2 regions of the Xanthomonas sp. NCPPB 2250 genome follow, and region 2 is predicted to be linked to the other one. Evidence: predicted binding sites of a transcription regulator. Region 2 holds the regulator's gene; the other holds the start of a gene.

Region 1 (4,151 bases), 1.3 Mb from region 2:
CCCGGCCATCCGGAGCTGTTCGTGGCCGGCGACCTGGCCGCGCTGCAGCAGGCCGACGGCCGCCCGGTTCCCGGCGTGGCGCCGGCCGCCAAGCAGATGGGCCGGCACGTCGCCGACACCCTGCGCCGGCGGCTGCGCGGCGACACCGCCAGCGTGCCGTTCCGCTATGCCGACTACGGCAACCTGGCCACCATCGGGCGCATGGCCGCGATCGTGCACCTGGGCCGGCTGCAGCTCTCCGGGGTGCTGGCCTGGTGGTTCTGGCTGGCCGCGCACGTGTTCTTCCTGATCGGCTTCCGCAACCGCGTGGTGGTGCTGCTCAACTGGGCATGGGCGTACTGGAGCTACCAGCGCGCCGCGCGCATCATCCTCGGCGACCCGCCCGCGGCGGAGGACACGCAGGCGCAGCCGGCACCGCCCGTGGACAGGTGACACTGCAAGGCCGGGCTGCGATCCTAGCCGGCCTTTTTGCTGCAGCGCAGTGCCGTTTTGGCCACCTTCCTGTTCCTGCTCGACCTGCTGGGCACCTTCGTGTTCGCGATCAGCGGCGCCACCGTCGGCGTGCGCCATCGCCTGGACCTGTTCGGGGTGCTGGTGCTGTCGTGCGCGGCCGCGGTCTCCGGCGGCATCGCCCGCGACGTGCTGATCGGCGCCACCCCGCCGGCGGCGCTGGCCGACGTGCGCTATCTCGGCGTGGCCTGCCTGGCCGGGCTGCTGGCCTTCTACCGCCACCACACGGTCGAGCGCCTGCGCAATCCGGTGCAGATCTTCGACGCGATGGGCCTGGCGCTGTTCGCGGTCTACGGCACCAGCAAGGCGCTGGCGTTCGGCCTGGGCCCGCTCAGCGCGCCGCTGCTGGGCATGCTCAGCGGCATCGGCGGCGGCATCGTCCGCGACCTGCTGGTGGCGCGCACGCCGGTGGTGCTGCAAGCCGAGCTGTACGCGGTGGCGGCACTGCTCGGCGGCGGCGTGGTGGCCGCGGCGCAGGTGCTGCACCTGCCGCAGCCCTGGGGCCTGGCGGTGGGTGCGGTGCTGTGTTTCGGCCTGCGCTTCATGGCGATCCGCTACGGCTGGCACCTGCCGGTGGCGCGTCCGCCGGAGTCGTGATCCAGCGGCGTGCGGATGGGCTTCCGCAGCCGGCCATCGCCGCCGCCCAGGACAAAAAAAGGCCCGGCAATGCCGGGCCTTTTCGCGCGTTGCAATGGCTCGCCGCAAGCGACTCAGGCGACGAACAGCGCCTTCATCTTCTTCAGCGCGTTCGCCTCGATCTGGCGGATGCGCTCGGCCGATACGCCGTACTCGTCGGCCAGTTCCTGCAGGGTGATCTTGCTGTCGGCATCCAGCCAGCGGCGCTTGATGATGTCGCGCGAACGCGCATCCAGTTCCGCCAGGCCTTCGCGCAGCAGCTGCAGCTGGTTGCCCTCGCTGTCGGCGCGTTCGTAGGCCTGCGAGGGATCTTCCTCGTTGGCCATCAGATACGCGGCCGGCGACGGCGGCGCGTGGTCGTCGTCCTCGTCGGACGGCGCATCGAAACCGATGTCGCGACCGGACAGGCGCGACTCCATCTCCAGCACCTCGCGCTCGGACACGTTGAGGTCCTTGGCCACCGCGGTGACCTCGGCCGCGTTCATCCAGCCCAGGCGGGTCTTGGACTTGCGCAGGTTGAAGAACAGCTTGCGCTGCGCCTTGGTCGTGGCGACCTTGACGATGCGCCAGTTCTTCAGGATGTACTCGTGCATTTCGGCACGGATCCAGTGCACCGCGAAGCTGACCAGGCGCACGCCCATGTCCGGGTCGAAGCGCTTGACCGCCTTCATCAGGCCGATGTTGCCTTCCTGGACCAGGTCGCCCAGCGGCAGGCCGTAGCCGTTGTAGCCGCGGGCCACGTGGACCACGAAGCGCAGGTGGGAATGGACCAGTTCGCGGGCCGCGTCCAGGTCTTCCTGGTCGCGATACCGCACCGCCAGTGCATGTTCCTCGTCGGACGTCAGCACCGGGATCTGATGCACGGCGCCGATATAGGCATCCAGCGAACCGAGCGGACTGGGGATCGGGAGGTTGTTGGCAACCAATGCGTTGGAAGTAAGCGTCTGGCTCATAGGGCTCATCTTAGCAGTCTACTAATTGGACTGCTGGGTACAGTAAAAAGTTCCTGTGTTCTGTTTATGCAACATATGAATCAGGAATGACACTGCATCACAAGCCACTGAAACAATCGGGACGCATCGTCATCCCGTTCTCTGACCGCAAAAGTAGCAGCCGGTTCGCGAAGATGGCGTCCACGCCAGGCGACAGCGTCGCCCTGTCCAACCGCGGTTCAGGCGCCGCCGAGCGCTGCTTCCAGCTCCGCGCGCGGCGGCAGACTCCAGTCGATGGGGGCGGCACCGCGGCGCTTCAAGTACTCGTTGGCCGCGGAAAAATGCTTGCAACCGAGGAAGCCGCGGTGCGCCGACAGCGGCGAGGGGTGCGGCGCCTTGAGCACGCGGTGGCGGCGGGTGTCGATGACCTTGCCCTTGGCCTGTGCGTAGCTGCCCCAGAGCAGGAACACCAGGCCCTCGCGCTCGCGGTTGAGGGTCTCCACGACGTGGTCGGTGAAGCCCTCCCAGCCCTTGCCCTGGTGCGCGCCGGCACGGCCTTCCTCCACCGTCAGCACCGCGTTGAGCAGCAACACGCCGCGCTGCGCCCAGGGCAGCAGGCAGCCATGATCGGGACGGCGGATACCCAGGTCGTCCTCGATCTCTTTATAGATGTTCAGCAGCGACGGCGGCACCGGCACCCCCGGCAGCACCGAGAAGCACAGCCCGTGCGCCTGGCCGTAGCCGTGGTACGGGTCCTGGCCGAGGATCACCACCTCCACCTTTTCGAACGGGGTGGCGTCGAAGGCGGCGAAGATCTGCCGCCCCGGCGGGAACACCCGCGCGCCGGCGGCCTTGCGCTGGCGCAGGAAGGTGGCCAGCTCGCGCATCTCCGGGCGCAGCAGCCAGTCGCCGACCTGCGCCTTCCACGACGGCTCCAGCTGGATCCGGCTTTCGTCTTCGTTGTTGCTCATCGCTTCCAGGCTCGGGACATCACATCGGTCAGAAGGTCACCGCGATCTCGTCGAGCCGCGCCAGGCGCAACTGGAACAGCACCTTGGTGACCAGCAGGCGCTCCTCGATCGGTTTCTGCACCAGGTCGTTGGCGCCGGCGCGCAGCAGCTCGGACTGGGTGTGCGGGTTGCTGTCGCCGGTCATCACCAGCACCGGCATGCGCCGCTTGCCGTAGGCGAAGTCGACGCGGATGCGCTGGACCACGTCGCGGCCGTTGAGCTCGCCCTTGAGGGTGACGTCGGTCAGCACCAGATCGATGCGGCGGGTGGTGCGGCCCAGCGACTCGGCGGTCAGCAACGCGAACGCGTCCTCGGCGCTGAGCACGTGCACCACGTGCAGCTGCTGGCGTTCCAGCATGCGCTTGGTGGCTTCGGCCACCACCCGGCTGTCCTCGACGTAGAGCACGGTGGCGCCGGCCACCGGCTGCGGCTGCACGTAGCCGCGGATGAAGGTGGCCAGCGCCTCGTGGCCGAGCGCCTTGTCGAAGTAATCGGTGACGTACTCGGTGAAGCGGCGCTCGACCAGGTGCTGCTGGGCGTCGCCGGAGACCACGATCACCGGCACATAGGCCTGGCCGGCGGCCTCGCGCACGCTGCGCGCCAGGGTCAGGCCGTCGCCGTCGGGCAGCCCCAGCGAGGTGGTGACCAGGTCGACCGGGCCGGCCTCCAGCGCGGCGCGCGCCTCGGCGATGCTGGCGCAGCCGACCACGGTCACGTCGGGCAGTTCGCGGTGCAGCACGTCGGCGATGAGCTTGCGCACCAGCTTGGAGCCATCGACCACCATCACCCGGGGGGCGGCGCTGATCAGATGCTTGAGCTCGTGCCCGGCCATGTGCGCCTCAGGTGTCGGTGGGCCGCGTCTGGCGCAGGAAGTGGCCGGTCACCAGCCAGGCGCCGAGCCAGCCCAGCAGCAGGGTGCCGAGCAGGACGAAGCCGGCGTGCAGCGCGTCCAGCCCGTGCAGCACGAAGTGGCTGCCGTAGCTGTCGGCCAGCGCCGCCAGCGGCTGGCCCAGGGCCATGCCGGAGGCGGCGAGCAGGCCCAGCGCCAGCACCCCGGCGCCGA
Region 2 (4,151 bases):
GGCACGGATCGATGGTGCGCTTGACCAGATCCTCCACCAGCGCCTCGAGCTTGGCCCGGGTCAGCTTGATGTTGAGGTGCTTCGGGCCCGACGCGTCGGCGGTGACGTACGGCAGGTTGACTTCGGTCTGCTGCGAGGACGACAGCTCGATCTTGGCGCGCTCGGCGGCGTCCTTCAGGCGCTGCAGCGCCAGCGGATCCTTGCGCAGGTCGATGCCCTGGTCCTTGTTGAACTCTTCCACCAGGTAGTCGATGACGCGCTTGTCGAAGTCTTCGCCGCCCAGGAAGGTATCGCCGTTGGTGGCCAGCACTTCGAACTGCTTCTCGCCGTCGACGTTGGCGATCTCGATGATCGACACGTCGAAGGTGCCGCCGCCCAGGTCGTACACCGCGATCTTGCGGTCGCCGCCCTGGCCCTTGTCCAGGCCGTAGGCCAGCGCGGCCGCGGTCGGCTCGTTGATGATGCGCTTGACGTCCAGGCCGGCGATGCGGCCAGCGTCCTTGGTCGCCTGGCGCTGGCTGTCGTTGAAGTACGCCGGCACGGTGATGACTGCCTCGGTGACGGTCTCGCCCAGGAACGCCTCGGCGGTCTTCTTCATCTTCTCCAGCACCTGCGCGGAGATTTCCTGCGAGGCCAGCTTGCGCCCGTCGGCGGTGGCCACCCAGGCGTCGCCGTTGTCGTGCTGGACGATGCTGTACGGCACCAGGCCGATGTCCTTCTGGACTTCGGCGTCGGTGAACTTGCGGCCGATCAGGCGCTTGACCGCGTAGAAGGTGTTCTTGGGGTTGGTGACGGCCTGGCGCTTGGCCGAGGCGCCCACCAGCACTTCGCCGTCCTTGGTGTAGGCGACGATCGAAGGCGTGGTGCGGTCACCCTCGGAATTCTCGATGACGCGGGCCTTGCCGCCGTCCATGATCGCCACGCACGAATTGGTCGTGCCCAGGTCGATGCCGATGATCTTGCCCATTGCAATGACTCCTGAAAGGTCGTGTAGCCGGCCAGTGCCGGGATCTGGTTCGGATATAGGGATGGCTGCAGGTCATTCAAGCCATCGCCGCAAATTAGCGTTCCACCGCCGCCGCGCCGGGTTCAGGCGCGGGCGGCCGGCGCGCTCAGTCGTGCTTGGCCACGACCACTAAAGCGGGCCGCAGCAGGCGGTCGTTGAGCAGGTAGCCCTTCTGGAACACCTGGATCACATGCCCCGGGGCCACGCCCTCGGCCTCGGCCTGGCTGATCGCCTGGTGATGCTCGGGGTTGAACGGCTCGCCGGTCGGGTCGAGCAGGGTCAGGCCGTTGTCGGCGGCGACCTTGAGCAACTGCTTGTAGGTCAGCTCCAGGCCGTCGCGCAGCGGGCTGGGCTCGCTGCCGGCGGCGGTCAACCCCGCGTCCAGACTGTCGAACACCGGCAGCAGGTCGCCGAGCAGGCGCTCGTTGGCGAACTTGCGCGCCTGCTCCACGTCGCGGGCAATGCGCTTGCGCTGGTTCTCCAGGTCGGCCCGCTCGCGCAGGGCGTCGGCCTTGACCAGGGCCAGTTCGCTGCGCAGCGTCTCGATCTCCGCCTGCAGCGGATCGGTCGAGGGCTGCTGCGCCTCGGTCAGGTGTTCGGAATCGAATTCGGGGTGCTCTTGCGTCATGTCCGTATCCCTGGCGGGGTACGTCCCGCCTTACCGGACCACCTATGTGGGCGGCGCGGGCGGATTCAAGTGAGGCTGGGATTGGGGATTCGGGATTGGGGATTGGAGATTCGCCCGGGCGCGGCGGGATGGCCTGCTGGCGGATGAGGCGGCGGCGCTTCGACCAGCGCTGCGCTCAGCGATCGCCGGGTGGGGATGGATCCAGGCGGGCGCCGAGGACGTCGGCGGCTGTCTGGACCAGGGGGATGACCCGGTCGTAGTCCATGCGCTTGGGGCCGATCACGCCGAGCACGCCCAGCACCTGGCCGCCGGCCATGTACGGGGCGGTCACCAGCGACACGCTCTCCAGCGGCACCATGCCGGTCTCCTCGCCGATGAAGATGCGCACGCCAGGCGCGCGGATGGTGCGTTCAAGCAGCTGCAGGATCTCACGCTTGCTGGCGAAGACCTCGAACAGTTCGCGCAGCCGCTCCAGGTCCGACAGGCCCTGCACACCCATCAACTTGGTCTGCCCGGCCAGCACCATGTCGTCGCCGGCCGGCGCCAGCGCCTGCTCGGCCAGTTCGACGCTGTGCGCCAGCAACTGCTCCATCTCGTCGCGCGCATGGCGCAGGTCGCGCAGCAGGCTGGCGCGGATGTCGGCCAGCGCGCGCCCGGCGAAATGCCGGTTCAGATAGTTGGCCACCCGCTCCAGCTCGCCCGGCTCGTAGGCCTTGCGCGGCTCGATGACCCGGTTCTGCACTTCGTTGTCGGCGAACACCAGAATCGCCAGCACCCGCCGCGCGTCCAGCGGCACGAAGTCGATGTGCCGGAACGCGAACTGCTCGCGCTTGGGCGCGCTGACCACGCCGACGAAGTGGGTCATCGCCGACAGCAGCTCCGAAGCGCTGCCCAGCAAGGCCTGGGTGCCGGCGGCATTGGCCATCTCCGCACGCAGTCGTGCCACCTCGCCTTCGGCCGGCGGGCGCATCTGCACCAGGCTGTCGACGAACACCCGGTAGCCGGTGGCGGTGGGCACGCGTCCGGCCGAGGTGTGCGGCGAGCTCAGCAGCCCGGCGTCCTCCAGGTCGGCCAGGATGTTGCGGATCGTCGCCGGGCTCACGTCCAGCCCGGCATGGCGGGCCAGGGTCTGCGAGCCGACCGGCTCGCCGTCGCGGATGTAGCGCGAGATCAGCGTGCGCAGCAGCTGACGGGCACGCGGATCGAGGCTGGAATGGACCGGGGAAGCGCGCATGGAATCAACCCGTGAGACTGGTCCTTAGATAATGTCTGCACGCCGGCTTGGCAAGTCATTGGCCCACCTACCCGCGCATGCTAGCGTTGCGCGGCCCCGGATGCAGACCCCATGCTCAGACATCTTTCGATCAAGGATTTCGCCGTCGTACGCGGCACCGAACTGGAATTCGGCCCCGGCATGACCGTGGTGTCCGGCGAAACCGGCGCCGGCAAGTCGCTGATGGTGGACGCGCTCGGCTTCCTGTCCGGGTTGCGCGCCGACAGCGGCGTGGTCCGCCACGGCGCCGACCGCGCCGAGCTGTCGGCCGAGTTCGTCGCCCCCGCCCAGGCCCGCGCCTGGCTGCGCGAGAACGAACTCGACGACGAAGACCACTGCCAGCTGCGGCGGGTGATCCGCGCCGACGGCGGCTCGCGCGCCTGGATCAACGGGCGCCCGGTGACCCTGTCGCAACTGGCGGAGCTGGCCGGCCACCTGGTCGAGATCCACGGCCAGCACGAACACCAGGCCCTGCTCTCGCGCGGCAGCCAGCTCGGCCTGCTCGACGCCTATGCCCGCAACGACGCCGAGCGCGCCGCGGTGCGCGCCGCCGCCGCCCGCTGGCAGGGTCTGCTCAGCGAGCGCGAGACCCTGCTCGCGCAGGGCGACGTCAGCGACCGCATCGGTTTCCTGCAGCACCAGTTGGCCGAACTGCAGCGCGAGGACCTGGACCCGGCGGCGATCGCCGCCCTGGACGCCAACCACCGCCGCCAGGCCCACGCCGCCGCACTGATCGGCGCCTGCGAAGGCGCGGCGCAGCGGCTCAACGGCGACGAGGCGCCGGCGGTGCTGGATCTGCTGCAGCAGACCCGCCACGAACTTGGCAAGGTCGGCGAGTACGACCCGCGCCTGGCCGAAGTACAGGCGCTGATCGACAGCGCCAGCATCCAGTTGGAGGAAGCGCTGGCGCTGATCGACCGGGTCCGCGACGACTTGGACGCCGACCCGGCGCAGTTCGACGAGATGGAGCGCAAGCTCGGCCGCCTGCACGACCTGGCGCGCAAGCACCGCATCGGCGTGGACGCGCTGGCCGACCACCGCGACGCCCTGCTCGCCGAAGTGGAGAGCCTGCGCGGCGCCGGCGAGCGGCTGGACGTGCTCGACGCCGAGATCGCCCAGGCCACCCAGGCTTGGCGCGACGCCGCGGCCGCACTGACCGCCACCCGCGACCGTGGCGCGCAAGCGCTGTCGCACGACACCACCGCCCTGATCGGCGAACTGGGCATGGGCGGCGGCCGCTTCCT

What was found. The regulator HrcA, encoded in region 2, represses chaperone genes, less so after heat shock. The targets are predictions, from matches to a motif close to TTNGCACTCNNNNNNNNNGAGTGCNAA.
Region 1: the regulator HrcA is predicted to act here: its motif matches at 2,110-2,136, upstream of rpoH (RNA polymerase sigma factor RpoH).

What each region holds. Positions count from the first base shown of each region.
Region 1 is NZ_CM161520.1:764,991-769,141, reverse strand. It holds gene AC1PMG_RS03270 (NAD(P)/FAD-dependent oxidoreductase) at 1-432, shown strand, start outside; gene AC1PMG_RS03265 (trimeric intracellular cation channel family protein) at 490-1,107, shown strand; gene rpoH (RNA polymerase sigma factor RpoH) at 1,221-2,099, opposite strand; gene ung (uracil-DNA glycosylase) at 2,318-3,049, opposite strand; gene AC1PMG_RS03250 (response regulator) at 3,078-3,920, opposite strand; gene ftsX (permease-like cell division protein FtsX) at 3,928-4,151, opposite strand, start outside.
Region 2 is NZ_CM161520.1:2,107,493-2,111,643, reverse strand. It holds gene dnaK (molecular chaperone DnaK) at 1-967, opposite strand, end outside; gene grpE (nucleotide exchange factor GrpE) at 1,113-1,634, opposite strand; gene hrcA (heat-inducible transcriptional repressor HrcA) at 1,810-2,868, opposite strand; gene recN (DNA repair protein RecN) at 2,980-4,151, shown strand, end outside.